3 regions of the Micromonospora sp. HB375 genome follow, and region 3 is predicted to be linked to each of the others. Evidence: riboswitches for the same ligand, from Rfam matches in the RefSeq annotation. Region 3 holds a riboswitch; each other region holds the start of a gene.
What was found. Region 3 has a riboswitch for cobalamin ahead of J3R08_RS08935 (magnesium chelatase subunit D family protein). Riboswitches for the same ligand answer to the same signal wherever they lie in the genome.
Positions count from the first base shown of each region.

Region 1 (8,304 bases), 2.2 Mb from region 3:
GGACTGTCGGCGGCCACGCTCGCGGGATACCTGGCCGCGATCGTGGTGCTCATGCTCACCCCCGGGCCGGACATGATGTTCGTGCTCGCCAACGCCACCCGGTACGGCGCGCGGGCCGGGGCGGTGGCGGCGCTCGGGGTCGCGGCCGGGGAGGCGGTGCACGTCGCCGCCGTGGTGGCCGGACTCGCCACCGTGATCGCCGCGTCCCCGGTGCTGTTCACCGCGATCCGGTGGGCCGGTGCGGCGTACCTGATCGTGCTGGGCCTGCGGGCGCTGCGCGGCACGGGCCGGCCCGGCGGCGCGGCGGACGGGGCGGACGGCGGCGGCGCCGGGCGGGCGTTCCGGCGCGGGCTGCTCACGAACCTGCTCAACCCGAAGATGATCCTGTTCAGCGTGGCGTTCCTGCCGCAGTTCGTCCGGCCCGACGCGGGCCCGGTGGCGGCACAGCTGGTGCTGCTCGGCGCGCTGTTCGTCGCGGTGCAGCTCACCGTGGACCTGGCTCTCGGCGTGGGCGCCGGGCGGTTCGCCCGCCGCTGGGGCGACAGCCGCTGGTCGCGGCGGGTCGACCGGCTCTGCGCTGTCGCCTTCGTCGCGCTCGGTGTCCGGCTGGCCGCCGGCTGACGCTTGCTCGACTCCAGCTCGCCGAGATGGCGGCATCAGGAGGGCTCCGACCCCGCCACCTCGGCGAGCTGGTGAGGATCACGCTCCGGCGCCCGGGGCGGGGCGGCGGGCCGCTCGCGGTCCAGGTGCAGGCGCAGCAGCACCCAGCCCAGCGACACGGCGCCGATGAACACGTACGCGGGCTGCGTGCCGAACGTGTCCCAGCAGGTGTGCAGCGTGACGGCGGCGGCGAAGGTGAGCAGGAACGCCGCCAGTCTCCGGCCACCGGGCGCGGCGGCGAACGTGAACAACGCGGCGGCGGTCAGCCCGGTCCAGGCCAGGTGCGCGGCGGGCGCGGTGAGACCGCGAACCAGCAGCGTCCGCTCGACGGCGCCGAGGTTGCCCTCCGACCCGACGAACGCGGCGAACGCATACCCCATGGTCTCCAGTGCGGCGAACCCGGCGCCGGAGGCCACGCCGATCACCAGGCCCTGCGCCGGTGACCGGTGCCGCCGCCACAGCAGCAGGATGCCGGCCGGCACGATCAGCTTCGCGGTCTCCTCGGCCAGGCCGACGAGCGCCATCGGCAGGACGCCGAGGCGGTGCAGGGTGCCGTACTCCAGCCAGCCGGCGGCGACCACGCCGACCACGCCGCCGAGAAGCGCGGCGACGCCGACGACGGAGCCGGGGACCGGGCGGCGGGCCGGCCGCCCCTGGGCGAAGGCCAGGAACGTGGCGGGCGCGACGCACGCGCCGAGCACGATCAGCGCCGGTACGAACGTGACGGTGCCGGTGCCGGACAGTGTCTCCAGCACCAGCAGGTGAAGCCCGACGCCGACGAGCAGGACCGCCACCCACGCCCAGCGGCGTCCGGTATTCCCCATACGCCGAGTATCGCGCCCGGCGGCGAACGCCGGCATCGGGGGTAGGCACTGTGGACAGTGAGATCCATGCGACACGCCCGACACGACATCTGGTGTTGCCCAACCGCCCCCACCGCCATATATGGTGGTGCCGCAGCTGGTTCGGCCGAGCCCTCCGGGGCGGGGCCGAGGCAAGAGGGAACCCGGTGGAAATCCGGGACTGCCCCGCAGCGGTGAGTGGGAACGACAGCCGTCAACAGCACTGGGCCACCGGCCTGGGAAGCGACGGCCGGTAGGCGACCGGCGACCCCGGTCGGGCCCGCGAGTCCGAAGACCTGCCAGCGCGCCGTGCGCCTCCGCGTACGGCGGCCGGAGGTCGCGCGGGACGACCGACGCCAGCAGCCGGGCCGGCCACGCCGTGCCCGTTGGCGTCTCCCGCCGTCTCCAGACGGTGACAGCGAGGAGAGGTCATGACTGTCGTGCAGGAAAGCCCGCCGTCCACCGGCGGCGGGTCCGAGGCCCGCCGGCCGGCGATGCGGGTACGCAAACGGGACGGCGACACCGAGCCGGTGGACGTCGGCAAGATCGTCCGGGCGGTCGAACGCTGGGTCGCCGACCTGGACGAGGTGGACCCGCTGCGGGTGGCCACCAAGACGATCAGCGGGCTCTACGACGGGGCGACCACCGCCGAGCTGGACCGGTTGTCGATCCAGACCGCGGCGGAGCTGATCGGCGAGGAGCCGCAGTACTCGAAGCTGGCGGCAAGGCTGCTGGCCGCGTACGTGGACAAGGAGGTCCGCGGTCAGGGCGTGGCGAGCTTCAGCCAGTCGATCGCGTACGCGCACGGGCTGGGGCTGATCGGCGACGAGACGGCCGCATTCGTCGCCCGGCACGCCCGCAAGCTCGACGACGCCGTGGACCCGGACGGCGACAGGCGGTTCGAGTACTTCGGACTGCGTACCGTGGCCGACCGCTACCTGCTGCGGCACCCGCAGTCGCGGCTGGTGGTGGAGACGCCGCAGTACTGGCTGCTGCGGGTGGCCTGCGGGCTGTCCCGCACCCCGGGCGAGGCGGTCGGCTTCTACCGGCTGATGTCCAGCCTGGCCTATCTGCCCAGCTCCCCCACGCTGTTCAACTCCGGCACCCGGCACACCCAGATGTCGTCGTGCTTCCTGGTCGACTCGCCGCGCGACGAGCTGGACTCGATCTACGAGCGCTACCACCAGGTGGCGAAGCTGTCGAAGTTCTCCGGCGGCATCGGCATCGCCTGGTCGCGGGTGCGCGGCCGGGGCGCGCTGATCCGGGGCACGAACGGCCGGTCCAACGGCATCGTGCCGTTCCTCAAGACGCTCGACGCCGGGGTGGCCGCGGTCAACCAGGGCGGCCGGCGCAAGGGCGCGGCCTGCGTCTACCTGGAGCCGTGGCACCCGGACGTGGAGGAGTTCCTGGAGCTGCGGGACAACACCGGCGAGGAGTCCCGGCGTACGCACAACCTCAACCTGGCCAACTGGATCCCGGACGAGTTCATGCGCCGGGTCGAGGCCGACGGCGAGTGGTCGCTCGTCGATCCGTCGGACGCCCCGGAGCTGCCCGACCTGTACGGGGAGGCGTTCGACGCCGCGTACCGGGCGGCGGAGAAGAACGCGGTGCGTACGGTACGGGCCCGGGACCTGTACGGGCGGATGATGCGCACGCTCGCGCAGACCGGCAACGGCTGGATGACGTTCAAGGACGCCGCGAACCGGCTGTCCAACCAGACCGGTGAGCCGGGCAACGTGATCCACCTGTCCAACCTGTGCACCGAGATCCTGGAGGTGAACGACGACGCCGAGACGGCGGTGTGCAACCTCGGCTCGGTGAACCTCGGCGCCCACGTCACCGCCGACGGGGTGGACTGGGAGCGGCTGCGCGCCACGGTCCGCACCGCTGTGGTGTTCCTCGACCGGGTGATCGACATCAACTACTACCCGGCCGAGCAGGCGGCGGCGTCGAACCCGCGCTGGCGGCCGGTCGGGCTCGGCCTGATGGGGTTGCAGGACGCGTTCTTCACGCTGCGCCTGCCGTTCGACTCCCCCGAGGCGAAGGAGCTGTCCACCCGCGTGCAGGAGGAGATCCTGCTGACCGCGCTGGAGACCTCCGCCGGGCTGGCCGAGCGGTTCGGGCCGCATCCGGCGTACCCGCAGACCCGGGCCGCGAAGGGTGACCTGCACCCGGACCTGTGGGGCGCGGAGCCGGCGCAGGCCGGACGGTGGGCGGCGCTGCGTGAGCGGATCGCCGCAGGCGGGCTGCGCAACTCGCTGCTGGTGGCGATCGCACCGACCGCCACCATCGCCTCCATCGCCGGCTGCTACGAGTGCGTCGAACCGCAGGTGTCCAACCTGTTCAAGCGCGAGACGATGTCCGGGGAGTTCCTCCAGGTCAACACGTACCTGGTGCGGGAGCTGAAGGCCCGCGGACTGTGGACGCCGCAGGTCCGCGACCGGATCAAGCGGGCCGAGGGCTCGGTGCAGGACATCACCGAGCTGCCCGCGCCGGTGCGGGAGCTGTTCCGCACCGCCTGGGAGCTGCCGCAGCGGGCGCTGATCGACCTGGCCGCCGCGCGGGCGCCGTTCGTCGACCAGTCCCAGTCGCTGAACCTGTTCCTGAGCGCGCCGACCATCGGCAAGCTGTCCTCGATGTACCTGTACGCCTGGAAGGCCGGGCTGAAGACCACCTACTACCTGCGTTCCCGTCCCGCCACCCGCATCCAGCAGGCCACCGTCGCCCCGGTGCCCGCCCCGGTGCCCGGCGTGGTCTCCGCCGTGAGCGACGACGAGGCGCTGGCCTGTTCCCTGGAGAACCCCGAGAGCTGCGAGGCATGCCAGTGACCACCACCGCACCGACCCGGCACATGCTGCTCGACCCCGGCATGGACCTGACCCTGCGGCCGATGCGCTACCCGCGCTTCTTCGACCGGTTCAAGGACGCGATCAGGAACACCTGGACGGTCGAGGAGGTGGACCTGCACTCGGACCTCGCCGACCTGGCGAAGCTGTCCCCCGCCGAACGGCACCTGGTGTCGCGGCTGGTGGCGTTCTTCGCCACCGGCGACACGATCGTCGCCAACAACCTGGTGCTCAACCTCTACCAGCACGTCAACTCGCCCGAGGGCCGGCTCTACCTGTCCCGGCAGCTGTTCGAGGAGGCGGTGCACGTCCAGTTCTACCTGAACCTGCTCGACACGTACGTGCCGGACGAGAAGGAACGGTTCGCCGCGTTCGCCGCGGTGGAGAACATCCCGTCGATCGCCCGCAAGGCCGAGTTCTGCTTCCGGTGGATCGACTCGATCTTCGAGCTGCGCGAGCTGCGGACCCGCGACGACCGGCGGGCGTTCCTGCTCAACCTGATCTGCTTCGCCGCGTGCATCGAGGGCCTGTTCTTCTACGGCGCGTTCGCCTACGTCTACTTCCTGCGGTCCCGGGGCCTGCTCAACGGGCTGGCCTCCGGCACCAACTGGGTGTTCCGGGACGAGTCCATGCACATGGCGTTCGCGTTCGACGTGGTGGAGACCGTACGCGCCGAGGAACCGGACCTGTTCGACGCCGAGATGGAGAAGCAGGTGAAGGAGATGCTGGCCGAGGCGGTGGAGTGCGAGGTGAGCTTCGCCGCGGACCTGCTGGGCCAGGGCGTGCCGGGGATGTCGCTGGCCGACATGCGCGAGTACCTCCAGCACGTGGCCGACCGGCGCCTGGCGGTGCTCGGCATCGCCCCGATGTACGGCAGCGCCAACCCGTTCGCGTTCATGGAGTTGCAGGACGTGCAGGAGCTGTCGAACTTCTTCGAGCGGCGGGTGTCGGCGTACCAGGTCGGGGTGACCGGCAGCGTCACGTTCGACGACGACTTCTGACCGCCGCCCCCGCCCCGGCCGTCACGGCCGGGGCGGGGCCGGGCTCTCGCCGGGCAGCGCCGCCGCCCGGACCCGCCCGATCAACGCCACCACGGCGAGCGCCAGCACGGCCACCACCACGAACGCGGTACGCAGGTCCAGCGCGCCGGCGAGCAGGCCGATCACCGGCGCCGCGAGCAGCGCGCCCGGCCACTGGCCCATCGCCACCACGGAGACGCCCTCGCCGGACGTGAGGCCCGGCTGCTCACCGGCGAAGCCGAGCACCGTCGGGGTCACGCACGCCAGGCCGAACCCGAGCAGTCCGAACCCGGCCATCACCGCCGCCGGATGGGGGTACGCCACCGGCAGCGCCACGCCGGCTGTCGCGACCAGCGCGGACAGCCGGACGAAGCGGATCCGCCCGACCCGGCCGGCCAGCCGGTCGCCGAACAGCCGGGCGACGGTCGCGGCCAGCGAGAGACAGGTGTACGTGGCCGCGGCGAGCACCGCCGTGGCGCCGGCCACCTCGGTCGCGTACAGCGCGCTCCACTGGGCGCCGGCCATCTCGATGAACGAGGCGAGGAAGGCGATCACCGCGAGCAGCAGCAGTTGCGGGGTGAACCGGTCACGCAGCCGGCGCCGCGCCTCGCCGTCCTTGGTCTCCTGGCGGGGCGTGTCGGGCAGCCAGCGGTGCGTGGCGATCAGCAGCGCGCCCAGCAGGACACTGGTGACGGCCATCTGCGCCGACGGGGACATCCCGATCGCCGCGGCCCCGGTGCCGCAGAGGCCGCCGACCAGCATGCCGATGCTGAAGCCCGCGTGGAACGTGGACAGGATGGGCCGCCCGTACCGCTTCTGCACCTCGACCGACTGGGCGTTCATCGGCGTGGCCAGCAGGTTCGCCGCGAAGCCCCAGACCGCGAGGCCGCCGACCAGCGCCACCACAGTGGTGGACGCGGCCAGCAGCGGCGCGTTGAGCAGGATCAGCGCGGCCCCGGCCAGCGCCAGCCGGCGGGTGTTGATCCGGCTGATCAGCACCGCCACCACGACCAGGGAGACCAGCTCCCCCGCGTTCGTGGCGATGTTCGCCAGGCCCCAGCCGGTGTTGCCGACCCCTACCGCGTCCCGCACCTCCGGCACGCGGGCCGACCACCCGCCGATGGCCAGGCCCATGATGACGAAGAGCAGCGCCACCGACCAGCGGGCCCGTACGGCCGAGCGGGGCACCGGCGGCGCGGGCTGCTCCGTCGTGTGCTGGTTCGTCGAGGTGTCCGTCATGGTCGTCGTACCTCTCTGGGATCGGTCCGTCGGAACTCCTACCCGATCGCGTGGTCGAGGAAGCACGCACCGTCAGGAAGGCGTACCCGTTCCGGTGTGGTGCCGGGGTCGGTGACGAGCGCCGAGACCACCGCGACGTAGTCGTCGATCAGCCCGCGTACCAGGTCGTCGCCGAAGACACCCCGGTTGCGGATCACCACGCCGCCGGCCCGGTCGTCGTCCACCACGACGATCGGTGAACCCCGCTTGACCCAGACGGGCAGACATTCGGGCGGCACGTCCGCGGCGACCACGGGCGGCGGCGTGCCGGGCGCGGCCCGGGCGGTGATGTCGACCGGCTCCACCCGCAGGTCCGGGCAGTGCAGCACCGGCGACGCCGACGCGGCGGACTGGAACCAGGCGTCGAACAGGTGGTTGTCCGGCCAGGGGCGGATCGCCGCGAAGCCGGGACGGACCGCCCGGGCCAGCCGGTGGTACGCGGTGGCGTGCGCGACGGCCCCGGCCAGCGAGGCGTGCGCGGCGCCGACCACAGCGCTCATCGGCGCGTCCGGCGCGACGTCGACCGGCAGGTAGACGTTGTTGGTGAACTGCCCGACGAGCTGCCGGGACAGCGGGCTCTCCCGGCCCAGCGTGGTGGTGCCCAGCACCACCCGGGACCGGCCGGCCCGCCGCGACAGCAGCACCAGGTACGCGGCGAGCAGCAGCACGTACGGGCTGGTGCGGGCCCGCCGTGCGGCCGGGCGCAGCCGCGCGGTGATCTCGGGCGGGAACGCGAAGCGGGTGGCCACCTCGGCGCTGAGCGCGACGTCCGGCGCCGGCGGCGCCGCCGGGAACAGCTGGTACGGCTCCACCGGCCGCAGCCGGTCCCGCCAGTACGCGGCCCGGGCGGCGGCGTCGACACCGTTGCCGGACTGCTCCGCCTCCTGGAGCGCGGCGAGCGCGGCCGGGTCCACGCCCAGCGGCGGCTGCGGGTCGGCCGCGCCGAGCCGGGCCGTGTACGCGTGGCACAGGTCCTCCACCACGACGCGGCACGACCAGCCGTCGGAGACCATGTGGAAGAAGCAGAGCGCGAGCACGTGCTCGGTCGCGGAGAGCCGGACCAGCGCGGCCCGCCACAGCGGCGCCCGGCCGGGGTCGAACGCGTCGTTGCGGTGCGCGTACGCGATCTGCTCGACGCGGGCCTGCTGCTCGGCCGGCGGCAGTCCGGACAGGTCGACGTACTCCAGCGGCGACTCCACGTGCGGCAGGATCCGCACCTCGGGCTGCACGCCGATGCGGTCGAACCGCATCCGCAGCGCGTCGTGCCGGTCCACCACGTCCTGCATCGCCTGCCGCAGCACGTCGACCCGCAGCGTGCCGCGCAACCGGCGGAACTCCACCACCACGAGCCGTGAGGCGCCGGGACGGGCCGGGTCGAGCGCGGTCATGAACTCCCACATCATCTGCTGGCCGGGGGCCAGCGGGTACGTCGTCGGCACTGCCACTCCCCCCGTCAGGCCGCCAGCACCGGCGCGACCGGCCGGTGGTCCGTCTCGTCCGGCTGGTAGTCCGCCTCGTCCGGCGCGCGGAAGCCGGTGAAGAGCAGGTCGGGACGGCCGAGCCGCAGCGAGGTGACGAACGCGGCCCCGTCGAAGAGCGTCTCGATCGCCGCGCAGGCCGCCGACTCGGCCACCGCGCGTGGTCCCCGGTCGCCGCCGA
Region 1 is NZ_JAGGJO010000001.1:4,097,777-4,106,080, forward strand. It holds gene J3R08_RS18840 (LysE family translocator) at 1-621, shown strand, start outside; gene J3R08_RS18845 (PrsW family glutamic-type intramembrane protease) at 657-1,484, opposite strand; cobalamin riboswitch at 1,605-1,821, shown strand; gene J3R08_RS18850 (ribonucleoside-diphosphate reductase subunit alpha) at 1,934-4,330, shown strand; gene J3R08_RS18855 (ribonucleotide-diphosphate reductase subunit beta) at 4,321-5,349, shown strand; gene J3R08_RS18860 (MFS transporter) at 5,371-6,606, opposite strand; gene J3R08_RS18865 (condensation domain-containing protein) at 6,645-8,084, opposite strand; gene J3R08_RS18870 (glycosyltransferase) at 8,099-8,304, opposite strand, start outside.
Region 1: it holds a riboswitch for cobalamin, as region 3 does, so the genes downstream of both, J3R08_RS18850 (ribonucleoside-diphosphate reductase subunit alpha) here and J3R08_RS08935 (magnesium chelatase subunit D family protein) in region 3, are expected to answer to the same signal.

Region 2 (6,816 bases), 2.6 Mb from region 3:
GTCGGCGCGATCCCGCGCCGGTTCGCCCGTCTCGGCCTCGGCGACCTCGGCACCTATTTCGCCATGGCCCGGGGCGTCGATGCCGAGCCGGCGCTCGAACTGACGAAGTGGTTCGACACCAACTACCACTATCTGGTTCCCGAGATCGGCTCCGACACCACCTTCGCGGCGAATCCCGACAAGGCGCTGCGCGAGTACCGCGAGGCCCGCGAGCTGGGAATCGACAGCCGGCCGGTGCTGGTCGGGCCGGCGACATTCCTGCTGCTGGCCAAGCCCACCGAGGCCCGCAGCGAACCGTTCGACCGGCTGACCGACCTGGTCGACGTGTACGCCGGCATCCTGCGATCCCTCGCCGCGGCGGGCGTGCGATGGGTGCAGCTGGACGAACCCGCCTACGTCGCCGACCGGAGCGCCGCCGAGATCGACGCGCTGCGGGAGGCGTACACCCGGCTCGGCGCGGTGGAACAGCGGCCGGCGATCTTCGTCGCCACCTATTTCGGCGAGCTCGGTGACGCGCTGCCCGCCCTGCTCGACACGCCGGTCGAAGCGGTCGGCGTGGATCTGGTGGCCGGGCCCGGCAACCTGCGGCGGCTGGCCGGTGCGGGACCGCTGCGCGGCAAGACGATCGTGGCCGGCCTCGTCGACGGCCGCAACGTCTGGCGTACCGACCTGCGGGCCGCCGTGGCGGCCGGTGCCGCCGTCACCGCCCTCGCCGACCACGTCGCCGTGTCCACCTCGTGCTCGCTGCTGCACGTGCCGGAGGACCTGTCCGCCGAGACCGCTCTCGACCCGGCGCTGCGTCAGCGGCTCGCCTTCGCCCGGCAGAAGGTCGATGAGGTCGTCCGGCTCGGCCGCGCGCTGCGCAACGGCACCACGTCCCTGCCCGAGCCGCTGCCGCCCACCCCTGCCGCCTGGCGCGACGACACCGTACGCGGTCGGCTCGCCGCGCTGCGCGCCACGGATCGGCAGCGCGGCGCGTACCCGGAGCGTGCGGCGGCACAGCAGGCCCGGCTGAACCTGCCGCCCCTCCCGACCACGACCATCGGATCGTTCCCGCAGACCGACGAGCTGCGCCGCGCGCGTGCCGAGCACCGGGCCGGGCGTCTCGACGCCGCCGCCTACACGCAGCGGATGCGCGCCGAGGTCGAGCACGTCGTCCGGCTCCAGGAGCGGCTGGGCCTGGACGTGCTCGTGCACGGCGAGCCGGAACGAAACGACATGGTCCAGTACTTCGGCGAGCAGCTGGACGGGTTCGCCGCCACCGAACACGGCTGGGTCCAGTCCTACGGCTCCCGATGCGTGCGTCCGCCCGTCATCTACGGCGACGTGGCACGCAGGGCGCCGATGACCGTCAACTGGTCCACCTACGCGCAGTCGCTGACCGACCGGCCGGTCAAGGGCATGCTCACCGGCCCGGTCACGATCCTGGCCTGGTCGTTCGTCCGCAGCGACCAGCCACTGGCAGACACCGCGGACCAGGTCGCGCTCGCCCTGCGCGACGAGTGCCGTGATCTCGAGGCAGCCGGTATCCGGGTCATCCAGGTCGACGAGCCGGCGCTGCGTGAGACGCTGCCACTGCGCAGGGCGGACCAGAAGGCGTACCTGGACTGGGCAGTCGGGGCGTTCCGCCTGGCCACCTGCGGAGTCGCCGACGACACCCAGATCCACACCCACCTGTGCTACTCGGAGTTCGGGGAGGTGATCACGGCCATCGACGCCCTCGACGCCGACGTCACGAGCATCGAGGCATCCCGCTCCCGGATGGAGGTCCTCGACGACCTCGCCGCTCTCGGATACCGCCGGGGTGTGGGGCCCGGCGTCTGGGACATCCACTCACCCCGGGTGCCGTCCCACGACGAGGTCGTCGGCGCGCTGCGCCGGGCCGTGGCCGCGGTGCCGGCCGAGCGGCTGTGGGTGAACCCCGACTGCGGCCTCAAGACGCGCGGCTATCCCGAGGTCGAGGCGTCCCTCCAGCACCTGGTCGCCGCCGCGGCCGAGCTGCGCGGACGCTGAGCCGCCGGCCGGGCGGAACGCCGCGCCGTTCCGCCCGGCCCGGGCCCGGTTCAGCCCTTGACAGGCCGTGCCCCGAGCGCCGAGGCTGCATGAAGTGATGTATGTCGATGTTACGGGGGCGTGATGCGACGCAGGATCTTCGCGCTGGCTACAGCAGCCGCGGTCGTCGTCGGCGGGGCCATGACGATGGCGCTGCGGCCGGCCTACGCCGCGACGGCGTGCACGGTGGACCACACCATCACCCGGGAGTGGTCCAGCGGCTTCTGGGCCGAGCTCACCGTCACCAACCTGGGCGCTCCCGTCACCGACTGGTGGCTGCGGTTCCGGCAGGCGAACGGTCAGACGATCACCATGGGCCTCGACCGGCTGCCGGACGGATACACGCTGGGCAGCGGCGAGATGTATCCGATGACCATGCTCCGTCCGCCGGCGGGATCCACGCTGCCGACCGGCGCCTCGGTGACGGTGCGGTTCGGCGGCAACTACCAGGGTGCCGACCCCGAGCCGACCGACTGGGTGTTGAGCGGCCAGCCGTGCGACGGGGACGGCGCCGACCCGACCGGCTCGTCGCCGCCGCCGGCCTCGGGGAGCCCGCGGCCCAGCCCACTGCCGGGCGGGCCGTCGGTGGCGCTCACCTCGCCCCGGCCCAATGACTTCTTCGCCGCGCCGGGCGTCATCCCGATCCGTGCCGAGGCCACGGCGGCGCCCGGCCGGCGGATCGAGCGGGTCGAGTTCCGCGAGCGCGGCAGGCTGCTCGCCGTGGACACCACCGCGCCGTACGCGTTCGACTGGCGCGGCGTGCCGCCGAACAGCGGCACCCGCCTCACCGCCACCGCCTACGACAGCAGCGGCGCCCAGGCCACCGCCGAGGTCCGCGGCGTCCGGGTGCTCCCGCCGCAGGCGCCCGGCGCCGCGCCTGCGCTGAAGGCGTCCGGCAACCGCATCCTCACGGTCGCAGCCAGTCCGAGGCCGTACCGGCCCCGTGGAATCATCCGGTCGGCCGCGCCCGGCGAATGCGCATGGGGACCGATCCACTGGGACGGCCCGGTCGACGACGCATCGGTAGGTGCGTTGCGGGCCCGCGGCGTCAACGCGGTACGGGTCGTGCTGAGCGACGCCTGCTACGCCTACACCGGCAGCCCTGCCGACAGGCAGAACCGGGTCGGCTACCTCGACGAGGCGGCCCGGTACGTCGACCGGCTCGTCCGGGCCGGCATCACACCCGTCGTGTCGCTGCGGCAGAGCGACATCTCCGCCACCCGCACGTTCTGGAGCGCGGCGGCGGAGGTGTTCGGCGACGACAACGCAGTGGTCTTCGACATCTCGCCGTACGACTTCCCGGCGGCCGGCGGCACCGATCCAGCGGCGGTCTGGACCTGCTGGCGCGACGGCGGTACCTCGTGCACGGGCACCGGCCTGCCGCCCTTCGGCGTGCAGGAGCAGATCCGCCTGCTTCGCGTCCAGGGCTCGTTCAACCTGGTCCTCGCCGCCGGGATCGACGGCGGCAACGATCTGAGCCGGTGGCTGGAATATCGCCCGGCTGACCCGGACGGCCGTAGCGTGGCCGCCGCCTGGCGCGTCGACGACCGCTCGGCCTGCGCCACGCCGGCCTGCTGGCGGTCCACGCTGCTCCCGGTCGCCGCCCAGGTGCCGCTGGTCGCCACCGACGTCAGCGCCGGCCCGGGGGCGCCGACGTTCGTACCGCGGACTGTCGCCTGGCTCGACCAGCACGGCATCGGCCACCTGCGCCGGTGACCGGGGGAGGGGAGGTCGCGGCCGGAGGGCCGGTCAGACGGCCGCGCGCGCCCACTGCTGGTTGGTGCCGCTGCCTCTCCTACCCGTACGACCCCTCGACCGGGTCGGCGTGGGCGGGACATCGCACATCGAGCCGTCCATCGACGTTCATCCAACAGATCGGCGTGCGTAAGCTCCGCACGGTCGGATCCATGGAACCTACGGAGGAGGTTCCATGGATCGTCGAACGATGTTGCGGGCCACTGTTGTCGGTGCGGGCGCTGTCGCCCTGCCGTTCACGGCGTGGTCGGCGGCGTACGGAGCCCCGGCACAGAACGCGGCGGGGCCCTACGGCGGGCTTCAGGCAGCCGACGCCAACGGCATCCAGATGCCGGCCGGGTTCACCAGCTCGATCGTCGCGCGGTCCCGGCGGACGGTGCCGGGGACGTCGTACACCTGGCACGACGCCCCGGACGGCGGCGCCGTGTTCCCGAACGGCACCGGCTGGATCTACGTGTCGAACTCCGAGGTGTCGGCCGGTGCGGGTGGCGGCGCCTCACGCCTCGTCTTCAACTCCAGCGGCGCCGTGGTCGGGGCGTCGCGGATCCTCTCCGGCACCAACAACAACTGCGCCGGTGGGAAGACACCGTGGAACACCTGGCTCTCCTGCGAGGAGGTGTCCCTGGGCCGGGTCTTCGAGACGTACCCCCTCGGCGGGACCGCGGTGGCGCGTCCCGCGCTGGGCCGGTTCAAGCACGAGGCGGCCGCGGCCGACCCGGTCCGCCGGGTCGTCTACCTGACCGAGGACGAGACCGACGGCAAGTTCTACCGCTTCGTGCCGGCCACCTGGGGCGACCTGTCCGCCGGAACCCTCCAGGTCCTCCGCGCCGGTACGGCCACCTCCGGCACGTTCACCTGGGCCACGGTGCCCGACCCGGACGGCTCGCCCACCCCGACCCGGCAGCAGGTGTCCGGCGCGAAGACGTTCAACGGTGGCGAGGGCTGTCACTACGCGGACGACACCGTCTGGTTCACCACGAAGGGCGACAACCGCGTGTGGCAGGTCAACCTGGCGGCCGGCACGTACGAGCTCGCCTACGACGACAACCTGGTCAGTCCGGGCGCCCCTCCGCTGACCGGCGTCGACAACATCACCGGGTCCACTGCAGGTGACCTCTACGTCGCCGAGGACGGCGGCAACATGGAGATCTGCATGATCACGCCGGACGACAAGATCTCGGTCTTCCTGCGGATCACCGGACAGAGCGGTTCGGAGATCACCGGGCCGGCGTTCACCCCGGCGGGGGACCGGCTGTACTTCTCCTCGCAACGCGGCACGACCGGCTCGTCGTCCGGCGGCATCACCTACTGCGTCACCGGTCCGTTCCGCCGTTGACCGGCTCCCGGTCCCGCCGGCAGTGACCACACGGTGAGGGACGCCCGGTCCTCACCGGGCGTCCCTCACCGGCGTACTCCACGCGGACGCGCCGGGACGACGGCCTCTCGACGTCGGGGTGTGAAACCGCCGATTCCGCCGGCCGTCACGGCACGTGGCCGGTTCCTGGCGCATTGACATCGGCGCACCGGCCACAGCAGACTGTCGCGACAACTGAACCACCGCGTGTACGTGCGGGGGAAGACCGGTCGAAATCCGGCGCTGGCCCGCAACGGTAGGCCGCCCAGGGAACTCTGCGGCGGCGAGCCCGAATACCCGTCGTACGCGTGCATCCGCTCCCCACCCGTCGTGGCCCACGGGTCGGAGTCCCGGACGACCCCGCGTACTGCGGTCGTCCGGGCTTTCGACGACCGCCGGGCCGGAAAGGCGCTTCCGATGGTCGTCCGCCGAAGCCGGCACCGCCTGCTCGCGCTCCTCTGCGGCGTACTCGCCGCCCTCACCCTCACCACACCGGCCGTCGCCGCCCCCGGGCGCGCCGCCCTCACCCGCCCGGAGGCCGCCGCCGGCTGGCTCGCCCGGCAACTCGTCGACGGCGAACGCTTCGAGGCGGTCTTCGACGGTGTCGCCTACCCCGACCAGGGGCTGACCCTCGACGCCGTGTTCGCCTTCGCCGCCGCCGGCGTGGCCGACGACCACGGCGCCGGCGCGCTGGCCTGGGTCACCCGGCCGGACATCCGCGACGGCTATCTCGGCGACGGCGTCTCCGAGGCGTACGCGGGCGCGACCGCCAAGCTCGCCCTCGCCGTGCAGGTGCGCGGCGGCGACCCGGCCGACGTCGGCGGGGTGGACCTGATCGCCCGGCTGCGTTCGCTCCAGACGCCGGCCGGCCGGTTCAGCGACCGGTCCGCGTATGGCGACTACAGCAACGCGTTCAGCCAGTCCTTCGCGCTGCTGGCGCTGGACCGTACGGCGGCCGGGGCGCCTCCGGCGGCGGCCGCCTGGCTGGCCGGCACCCGATGCCCGGACGGCGGCTACCCGCTGCTGCCCGCCCAACCGGTCTGCACGTCCGACGTGGACGCCACCGCGCTCGTGACGCAGGCGCTGCGCGCCGCGGACCGTCCGGCCGACGCCGCCGCCGGGCTGCGCTGGCTGGTGTCCGTTCAGCGTGCCGACGGCGGCTTCGCCAATGCGGCCGGCACACCGAACGCCAACAGCACCGGCCTCGCCGCGCAGGCCCTGCGCGACGGTCACCGGCTGCCGGCCTGGGCGCGGTCCCGGGCGTTCCTCGCCGGACTCCAGGTCGGCTGCGCCGGGGCGCCCGCCGACCGGGGCGCTGTCGACTTCGACGGTGGCGGCTTCGACCCGGCCACCGCGCCCCGGGCCACCGCCCAGGCCGTCCTCGGTCTCACCGGGGTCGGGTACGCCCGTCTGTCCGCCGCCGGCGCCGACCCCGGCGCACCGGTGCTCGCCTGCCCGTGAACCGCCTCGCCGCTCACCCGATCACAGGAGGACCCGTGTTCCGTCACCGTCCCACCGCCCGCACCTGGATGGCCGGCCTGCTGGCCGCCGTCGTGGCCGGCGTCGCGCTGACCGCAGTCGAACCCGCGCCCCGGTCGGCGCACGCCGCCGCCTGCGCCGGCACCTCGGGAGTCACTGTGGTCGTCGACTTCGCC
Region 2 is NZ_JAGGJO010000001.1:4,491,238-4,498,053, reverse strand. It holds gene metE (5-methyltetrahydropteroyltriglutamate--homocysteine S-methyltransferase) at 1-2,013, shown strand, start outside; gene J3R08_RS20355 (Ig-like domain-containing protein) at 2,137-3,768, shown strand; gene J3R08_RS20350 (alkaline phosphatase PhoX) at 3,983-5,143, shown strand; cobalamin riboswitch at 5,345-5,481, shown strand; gene J3R08_RS20345 (peptidase) at 5,579-6,622, shown strand; gene J3R08_RS20340 (hypothetical protein) at 6,691-6,816, shown strand, end outside.
Region 2: it holds a riboswitch for cobalamin, as region 3 does, so the genes downstream of both, J3R08_RS20345 (peptidase) here and J3R08_RS08935 (magnesium chelatase subunit D family protein) in region 3, are expected to answer to the same signal.

Region 3 (8,304 bases):
AGCCGGTCGGTGAGGATCACGTCGGCCTGCTTGACGGCCGCGCGTCCGGCGACGGTGACCAGCCCTGGATCGCCCGGGCCGGCGCCGACCAGCGTGACGTGTCCGGCCGTTCGGACCGCTGCCGGCGCCCCGGCCTCCGAGGGTGCGACGGTACGCAGCACGACGTCGAACCGGCTCTCGTCGACCGGGGTGGTGACCCAGGTCAGGCGCCCGCGGAGGGCGAGGTCCTCCAGCGCGGCGCACACGGCCGGCGCGGCGACGGTGACCAGGGCGCGCCTGTGCAGCAGCGCACTGACCGTGACGGCGGCGGGTGCGCTCCCGTCGAGGACGAGCACGCTACGGCCGGTGAGGTTCAGCTGCATGTGACGGTGATTCCTAACGTGCTGAGGAGACAGCCGTCCGGTGTACGGCCTCGGTGAACGACTGGGCCAGATGCGGTTGCCCAGCCCAATGCACGTGCAGATAGGACGCGCTGAGGCTGGGGGAGGCGAATCCGGCATTGCGGCCCTCGATGCGCCAGGCGGGGTGCTCGCCGTGACCGGGTGTGACGGTGGTGCGGTGGAATTCGTGGCCGGTGGCAGCGGTTCCCCGCTCGCCGAGCAGCTGGTCCGAGCCGAGTGCGGCACGGTGGTACGCGAGGGTGAGGCGCGGCGTCATGACGGCTTCGGCGTCGAGCGCCCCGACCATGGGATGGCCGTCGACGGAGCGGCACAGATACAGCAGGCCGGCGCACTCGGCGACGGTGGGGACGCCGTCGAGGACGGCCTGGCGCAGTTCGTGGCGCAGCGTCGTGTTGGCGCTCAGCGTGGACGCGTGTACCTCGGGGAACCCCCCACCGAGGTACAACCCGCGTGTCCCGGCGGGAAGCCGCTGGTCGCGGGCCGGGTCGAACGGAACGACGGTGCAGCCCGCCGCCTGCAGCAGCTCGGTCGTCTCGGCGTACCGGAAGGTGAAGGCACGCCCGGCCGCGACCGCAACCACCGGTGATCCGGCGCCCAGCCGCCGGACGTGCGCGGCGGGATCCCATGGCTGGGCGTCCAGATCGGGTGCGGTGCGTGCCACCTGCAGCACCGCATCGAGGTCCACGTGGCGGGCGATCTGCTCGGCCAGCACGTCCAGGGCGGCGGCGGCCTCCTCACGTTCGGCTGCCGGCACGAGCCCGAGGTGGCGCGACGGGGCGCTGACACCCTGGTCGCGGTGCAGGATCCCGAGCACCGGTACGCCGGTGGATTCCACCGCCCGGGCCGCCTCGGCGGCGTGGCGGGCGGACCCGGCTTTGTTGAGCACGACACCCGCGACGGTGACGCCGGCCTCGAACGTGCCCATTCCGTGCACGACGGCCCCTACGCTGCGCGAGGTGTGCGAGACGTCCACGACCAGCAGGATCGGGGTGGCGGTCAGGGCCGCGAGGTGCGCGGTAGAGGCGAAACCGTCGCCGCCGATGCGGCCGTCGAACAGGCCCATGACCCCTTCGACGATGGCGATGTCCGCGTCGCGTGCGCCGTGCAGCAGCAGCGGGATCACGAGTGAGGGGTCGGTCAGGTGCGGGTCGAGGTTGCGGCCGGGGCGTCCGGTGGCCAGCGCGTGGTAGCCGGGGTCGATGTAGTCGGGCCCCACCTTGTGCCCCGACACGGTGTGCCCGCGCGCGGCCAGCGCGGCCATGAGCCCGGTCGCGACCGTGGTCTTGCCGTGGCCGGAGGCCGGCGCCGCGACGATCAGCCGCGGAAGGCTCACCATTCGATGCCTCGTTGGCCCTTCTGGCCGACGTCCATCGGGTGCTTGACGTGCTGCATCTCGGTCACCAGATCGGCTGCCTCGATCAGCCGGTGGTCGGCCCGGCGCCCGGTGACGATCACGTGCTGACGGCCGGGACGGTGGACCAGTGTCTCCACGACGTCGCCGACGTCGACCCAGCCCCACTGCATCGGATAGGTGAACTCGTCCAGGATGTAGAGCTGGTGCCGTTCCGCCTGGATACGGCGCTTCACCTCCGCCCAGCCCTCGGCGGCGTCCGCGGCGTGGTCCGCCTCGGTGCCGCTCTTACGGCTCCAGGACCATCCGGAGCCCATTTTGTGCCACTCGACTGGCCCGCCTTCGCCGGTCTGCTCGTGCAGCAGCCCGAGCCTCTCCAGGACGGTCTGCTCCCCGATGCGCCACTTGGCCGACTTCACGAACTGGAACACCCCGATGTCCCAGCCCTGGTTCCAAGCGCGCATCGCGATACCGAAGGCGGCGGTCGACTTGCCCTTGCCGTTTCCGGTGTGGACCATCAGCAGCGGCCGGTTGCGCCGCTGGCGGGTGGTGCTGCCGTCGTCCGGGACGGTGAGCGGCTTACCCTGCGGCATCAGGCCACCCCCGCCCGCGGAGCGGTCGCCGTGCGAACGACCCCGGTGAGCCCGTCGGCGGTCACTTCACCGAGCGGCACGTGCTCGGCCCTCAGATGAGTGGCAAGCCGGGCGGCGAGGCCGAGCCGGAATCGTCCGGTCTCGCAGTCCACGACGACGACCTGGACACCGCTGGTGGCGAGCGCGGCGGCGGCGCGGTGGGCACGACCCAGCGGGTCCGGGCCGGAGGTGGCGCGGCCGTCGGTCACCACGACGAGCAGGGGCCGGCGGGACGGGTCGCGCAGCGCCTCCCGGCGCAGCACCTCCCCACTGCGTTCCAGGCCCTCCGCGAGCGGGGTCCGGCCACCGGCCGGTAGGTCGGCCAGGCGGCGGGAGGCGACGTCGACCGAGCCGGTCGGTGGCAGGACGACCTCGGCGGTGTGCCGGCGGAACGTCACCAGTGCGACCTTGTCCCGGCGGCGGTAGGCGTCCAGCAGCAGCGACAGCACAGCGGTCTTGACCTGCTCCATGCGGCGGCGGGCCGCCATCGAACCGGACGCGTCCACGCACAGCAGCACGAGGTTCGACTCGCGCCCGACGGTCTCGGCCCGGCGCAGGTCGCCGGGCACGAGCGCGAGGCCGCGACCGCCGGTCAAGCCACCCCGGGAATGCTGATGCGGCGCCGCCGCGGTGATGGTGCCCGGCAGGTGCAGCCGGCCGTCGCCGGACGTGCGCCGCCGCTGCCCGGCGACACGGCCCTGCGGTGTTCGTGCCCGGGACCGCCGGCCGGCCTGACCGTCGCCGGTTCCTTTCACGACCAGCAAGCGGGCACGTGCGGGCTCGCCCGCGGATGCCATCGATGTGGCGGCCTGCCGTTCGGGCTCCGGTACGGGCGGGCTCTCGCCGGGAGAGCCGGGCACGTCCCCGGCCGATCCGTCGTGCCCGGTGTCGTCGGGCAGACCGCCGCCGGGACCGTCGGGTCCGGGGTCGGGGTCGTTGTGGCCGAGTAGGTCGTCCAGGCGGTCCTGGTCCAGGCCGGGCTCGTCGAAGGGGTTGCGGCGGCGGCGGTGCGGCAGCGCGAGACGGGCGGCGATGCGGATGTCCTCGAGTGTCACTCGCGTACGTCCCCGCCAGGCCGCGTGCGCCGCGGCGGCGCGAGCGGTGACGAGGTCCGCACGCAGGCCGTCCACGTCGAACGCGGCGCACAGCTCGGCGATCCTGGTCAGCGTCTCGTCGTCGAGCACGACACCGGCCAGCGAGCGCCGGGCGGCGGCCAGCCGGGTGCGCAGGGCTTCCTGCTCGCCGGCCCAGCGTGTGGCGAAGCCCTCCGGGTCGGCGTCGAATGCGAGCCGGCGGCGGACCGCCTGCACCCGCAGGACGGGGTCACGCGGGGCGGCGACCTCGACCGTCAGGCCGAACCGGTCGAGCAGCTGCGGGCGCAGTTCGCCCTCCTCCGGGTTCATCGTGCCGATCAACACGAACCGGGAGGCATGCTCGACCGAGACACCGTCGCGTTCGACGCTGACCCGGCCGGTCGCCGCGGCGTCGAGCAGCAGGTCGACCAGGTGGTCCGGCAGCAGGTTGACCTCGTCGACGTACAGCAGGCCACGATGGGCCCGGGCCAGCAGGCCAGGCTCGAACGCGACGACGCCGTCTCGCAGCGCGGCATCGAGCTTCAGCGATCCGGTCACCCGGTCGTCGCCGGCTCCGACGGGTAGTTCGACGAGGCGTACCGGCCGTTCGACGACGGGCGTGGGCACGTCGAACGGCCCGTCGGGGCAGACCGCCGAGGGATCGTCCGGGTCGATGGAGAACCGGTCGCCCGCATAGACCCGTACCGCCGGGAGCACCTCGGCGAGGCCGCGCACGGTAGTGGTCTTGGCAGTGCCCTTCTCCCCGCGGATCAGGACACCGCCGATGAGCGGATCGATCGCGACCAGGGTGAGGGCGAGAGTCATGTCGTCGGCGCCGACGACGGCACAAAAGGGGTACTGCGCTGGCATGTAGGGCTCCCGCTCGATCTGCCATGGCGGTCCACGACGCGGCATGCGCCGTGGATCGGATCGAGGCCGGTCTTCGGACTTCCCAGGTCAATGCCTGGATCACCGCAGCGGGCCCTGTGCCGGATTCTCACCGGCTTCCCAGATTCTCCCCGCGACCACGGTCGTGGGGCACCTCGAACCTGTGCATCACCATAGACGCCCCGGTGGCCGGGGCAAGGGCCGGTGGGCGGCTAGGGTGCATCTCCATGGAGGAGCGGGTGACCGTGGTGGGGATCGGGGCTGACGGGTGGGTGGGTCTGCCGGAGCCGTCCCGGGCGCTGGTGCGGGCGGCCGCGACGCTGCTCGGCGGGCGGCGGCACCTCGAGGCGGTGCCGCCCGTCGACGGCCAGCAGCGCGTGGCGTGGCCGTCGCCGCTGCGGGACAATCTGCCAGGTGTGCTCGCCTCCGCGCGAGGGCCGGTTGTCGTGCTGGCCTCCGGCGACCCGCTCGTGTCGGGTATCGGCACGACGCTGCTGGACGTCCTGGGCCCGGAGCGCGTGACGATCGTGCCCGGGGTCTCCTCGGTAGCCCTCGCCCGAGCACGTCTCGGATGGCCGGCCGAGTCCGTCACCACGGTCAGCCTGGTCGGCCGGGACCTACGGCTGATCGTGCCTGCGCTCTCGGCCGGGCGCCGGCTGCTCGTGCTGTCCAGCGACGAGACGACACCCGCGGCCGTGGCCGCGGTGCTGACCGGGCTCGGTTGGGGGCAGTCCAGGCTGGTCGTGCTCGGTGACCTCGGTGCCGCCGGTGAGTCGTGTACCGCGACCACCGCGGCCGGGTGGGACCTGAACGACGTGCCGCGGTTGAACGTTCTCGCTGTCGAAGCTCGCGGTGCCGGTCCGGGCTGGGCCTCGGGCGGCGTGTTGCCCGACGACGCGTTCGAGCACGGCGGGCAGATCACCAAACGTGACCTGCGGGCCAGTGCCCTGGCCCGGCTCGCGCCCGCGCCCGGTCAGCTGCTGTGGGACGTCGGCGCCGGCAGCGGCTCGATCGGTGTGGAGTGGATGCGGGCCTGGCCGACGGCACGGACGATCGCGGTGGAGCCCCGCTCCGACCGGGCCGCGCTGGTGCACCGCAACGCCGCTGCCCTCGGCGTGCCGGGTCTGTGTCTGGTCGAGGGTTCGGCGCCCGGGGCCCTGTCCGGCCTGGACCGTCCCGACGCGGTGTTCGTCGGCGGCGGGGCCACCGTCCCCGGCGTGCTGGACACCTGCTGGGATGCGCTCGGCGCCGGTGGACGGCTCGTCGTGCACGGTGTCACCGCCGAGACCGAGGCGGTGCTGCTGAAGCAGCACAGCCGGCGCGGCGGTGAACTCGTCCGCCTGCACGTCGAACGCGCCGAACCGCTCGGCGGCTTCACCGGCTGGACGCCCGCACGGGCAGTCAGCCAGTGGTCCATCGTCAAGGGAGATTCATGACCGTCCATTTCGTCGGGGCCGGGCCCGGCGCCGCCGACCTGCTCACCCTCCGCGCGGTACGCCTGCTCGAGTCCGCCGACGTGTGCCTGTACCCGGGCACGTACCTCGACGCCGAGGTGCTGGAGCACTGCCGTGACGACGCCCGGCTGATCGACACCCAGCACCTCGACCTGGACCAGATCACCACGCACCTGGTCCAGGCACACGCCGACGGGTCCGAGGTCGTACGGCTGTGCTCCGGTGACCCGTCGCTGTACTCGGCGGTGCACGAGCAGGCACGCCGGCTCGACGCCGCCCGGGTCCCGTGGGACGTCACGCCCGGCGTGCCGGCCTATGCGGCTGCTGCCGCCGCCGTCGGCGCCGAGCTGACCGTCCCGGAGCTGGCCCAGTCGGTCGTGCTCACCCGCGCGCAGGCCCGGTCCACGGTCATGCCGTCGGGAGAGAAGCTCGCCGCGTTCGCCGCGACCGGCGCGACGCTCGCCCTGCACCTGGCGGTCACGCGTACCCGCGAGCTGGCCGCCGAACTGGCCGGCTACTACGGCCACGACTGCCCCATAGTCGTGGTGCACCGGGTGTCGCAGCCGCAGGAGCTCATCCTGCGCGGCACGCTGGCCGACATCGGCGGCCGGGTCGAGCAGGCCGGTCTGCGACAGGCAGCGGTCATCCTGGTCGGCCCGGCGCTGGCCGGGGACGTCCGTGGCGGCGAGTCGTTCCTCTACTCGGCCGGTCGCGAGCGCCGCGTGCGCGGCTGATCAGGGCACGAAGCGCGGGCTCCAGACACGTCCGGCCGCGGTGACTCGCGTCGCCGAGGCGCCGATGATCAACAGGCATTTCATGTCGATGCTGCCGGGGTCCAGTTCGCCGAGCGAGGTGACGGTGAGACTCTCCCCGGCCCGGCCGATGTCGCGGCCCACGACCACGACCGTCCGGGGGGACTTGTGCTCCAGCAGCACGGCCCGGGCCTGCGCGACCTGTTCGGTGCGTGAGCGTGAGCGCGGGTTGTAGAGGGCCAGCACCAAATCCGCCTCGGCGACAGCGCGCAGCCGCTTGACCACGACCTCCCACGGCTTGAGCCGGTCCGACAGGCTCATCACCGCGAAATCGGCCCCGATCGGCGCGCCCGCGCGCGCCGCGACCGCCTGGACGGCGGAGATCCCGGGTACGACACGGATGGCGACGCCGGCGTAGCGGGGGTCCTCCGCGGCCTCGAACACCGCCGACGCCATGCCGAAGACGCCCGCGTCACCGCCGGAGACGACCGCGACGCGCTCACCGGCGAGCGCCAGTTCGAGCGCCTGCCGGGCCCGCTCGAGCTCGACCGTGTTGCCGGAGGCGTGGCGGACGAGTCCGGGGCGCTGCGCGACGCGCTGGACGTACGGGCCGTAGCCGACGACGTGGCCGGCCTCGGCGAGCACCTGCGACGCCTCGGGGGAGAGCCACCGATCGGGACCGGGGCCGAGGCCCACGACGACGACCTCGGCACCGGGATAAGGTTCGGTGACCCTGGTGGCCGGGAGGTCGTAACGGGCCACTCCGGGCCGGGTGTCGCCGGGGACCAGCACGATCGAGAAGTACGGCACCGTGGCGGGGTCCACGTCGGCGACAGGCAGTACCCGCTCGGCGGTCATCGACGCCCGTTCGACGTACCAGGAGCCCTCGACGCGCCCGGCCTGCTCGAGCGCCGAGCGGACCTTGGTGAACGTCCGGCCCAGCTTCATGATCACCGCCCCGTCGGTGTCGGCGAGACGCCGGGCCAGCTCGGGCTCGGGCAACGTTCCCGGCAGCACGGTCAGCACGTCGGTCTGCCGGACCAGCGGCAGGGCGGTGGTGGCGGTGGCGGCGGCGAAGGCGGGCACACCGGCGACGACCTGCGTGTCGAACTCGCCGGCGAGCCGGTCGTGCAGGTACATGAACGAGCCGTAGAGCATCGGGTCGCCCTCGGCCAGCACGACCACGTCGCGGCCCGCACGAAGGTGGGCCCGCAGCCGCTCGGCGGCTTCGGCGTAGAAGTCGGCCATCGCCCCGGCGTACCCGCCCGGGTGCTCGGTGCTCTGGGTCGTCACCGGATAGACCAGCGCCTCCTCGATCACGTCGTCCGGGAACAGCCCGGCAGCGATGCGGCGCGCGTTGGACTGTTTGCCGACACCCTGGTGGTAGGCGATGACCTGGGCCGCGCCGATCAGCCGGGCGGCTTTGAGCGTGATCAGTTCGGGATCACCCGGGCCGACCCCGACGCCGGACAGCCGCCCGGTCACTCCGCCTCCCGGGCGAGGGCGTTGAGCGCGGAGGCGGCCATCGCCGAGCCGCCCCGGCGCCCGGTCACCACGAGATAGGGCACGTCGAGGCCGGGGGCGTCGGTGGCGAGGTCGATGAGCGCCTGCTTGGACTCGGCGGCGCCGATGAATCCCACCGGCGTACCGATGATCGCAGCTGGTCGTGGCGCGCCGTCGCGCAGCATCTCCAGCAGGTGGAACAGGGCCGTGGGGGCGTTGCCGAAGGCGACGACCGCGCCGGCGAGGTGGT
Region 3 is NZ_JAGGJO010000001.1:1,888,703-1,897,006, forward strand. It holds gene cobA (uroporphyrinogen-III C-methyltransferase) at 1-362, opposite strand, end outside; gene J3R08_RS08925 (cobyrinate a,c-diamide synthase) at 376-1,737, opposite strand; gene cobO (cob(I)yrinic acid a,c-diamide adenosyltransferase) at 1,731-2,345, opposite strand; gene J3R08_RS08935 (magnesium chelatase subunit D family protein) at 2,345-4,327, opposite strand; cobalamin riboswitch at 4,374-4,518, opposite strand; gene J3R08_RS08940 (bifunctional cobalt-precorrin-7 (C(5))-methyltransferase/cobalt-precorrin-6B (C(15))-methyltransferase) at 4,573-5,781, shown strand; gene J3R08_RS08945 (cobalt-precorrin-4/precorrin-4 C(11)-methyltransferase) at 5,778-6,533, shown strand; gene J3R08_RS08950 (precorrin-2 C(20)-methyltransferase) at 6,534-8,036, opposite strand; gene J3R08_RS08955 (precorrin-8X methylmutase) at 8,033-8,304, opposite strand, start outside.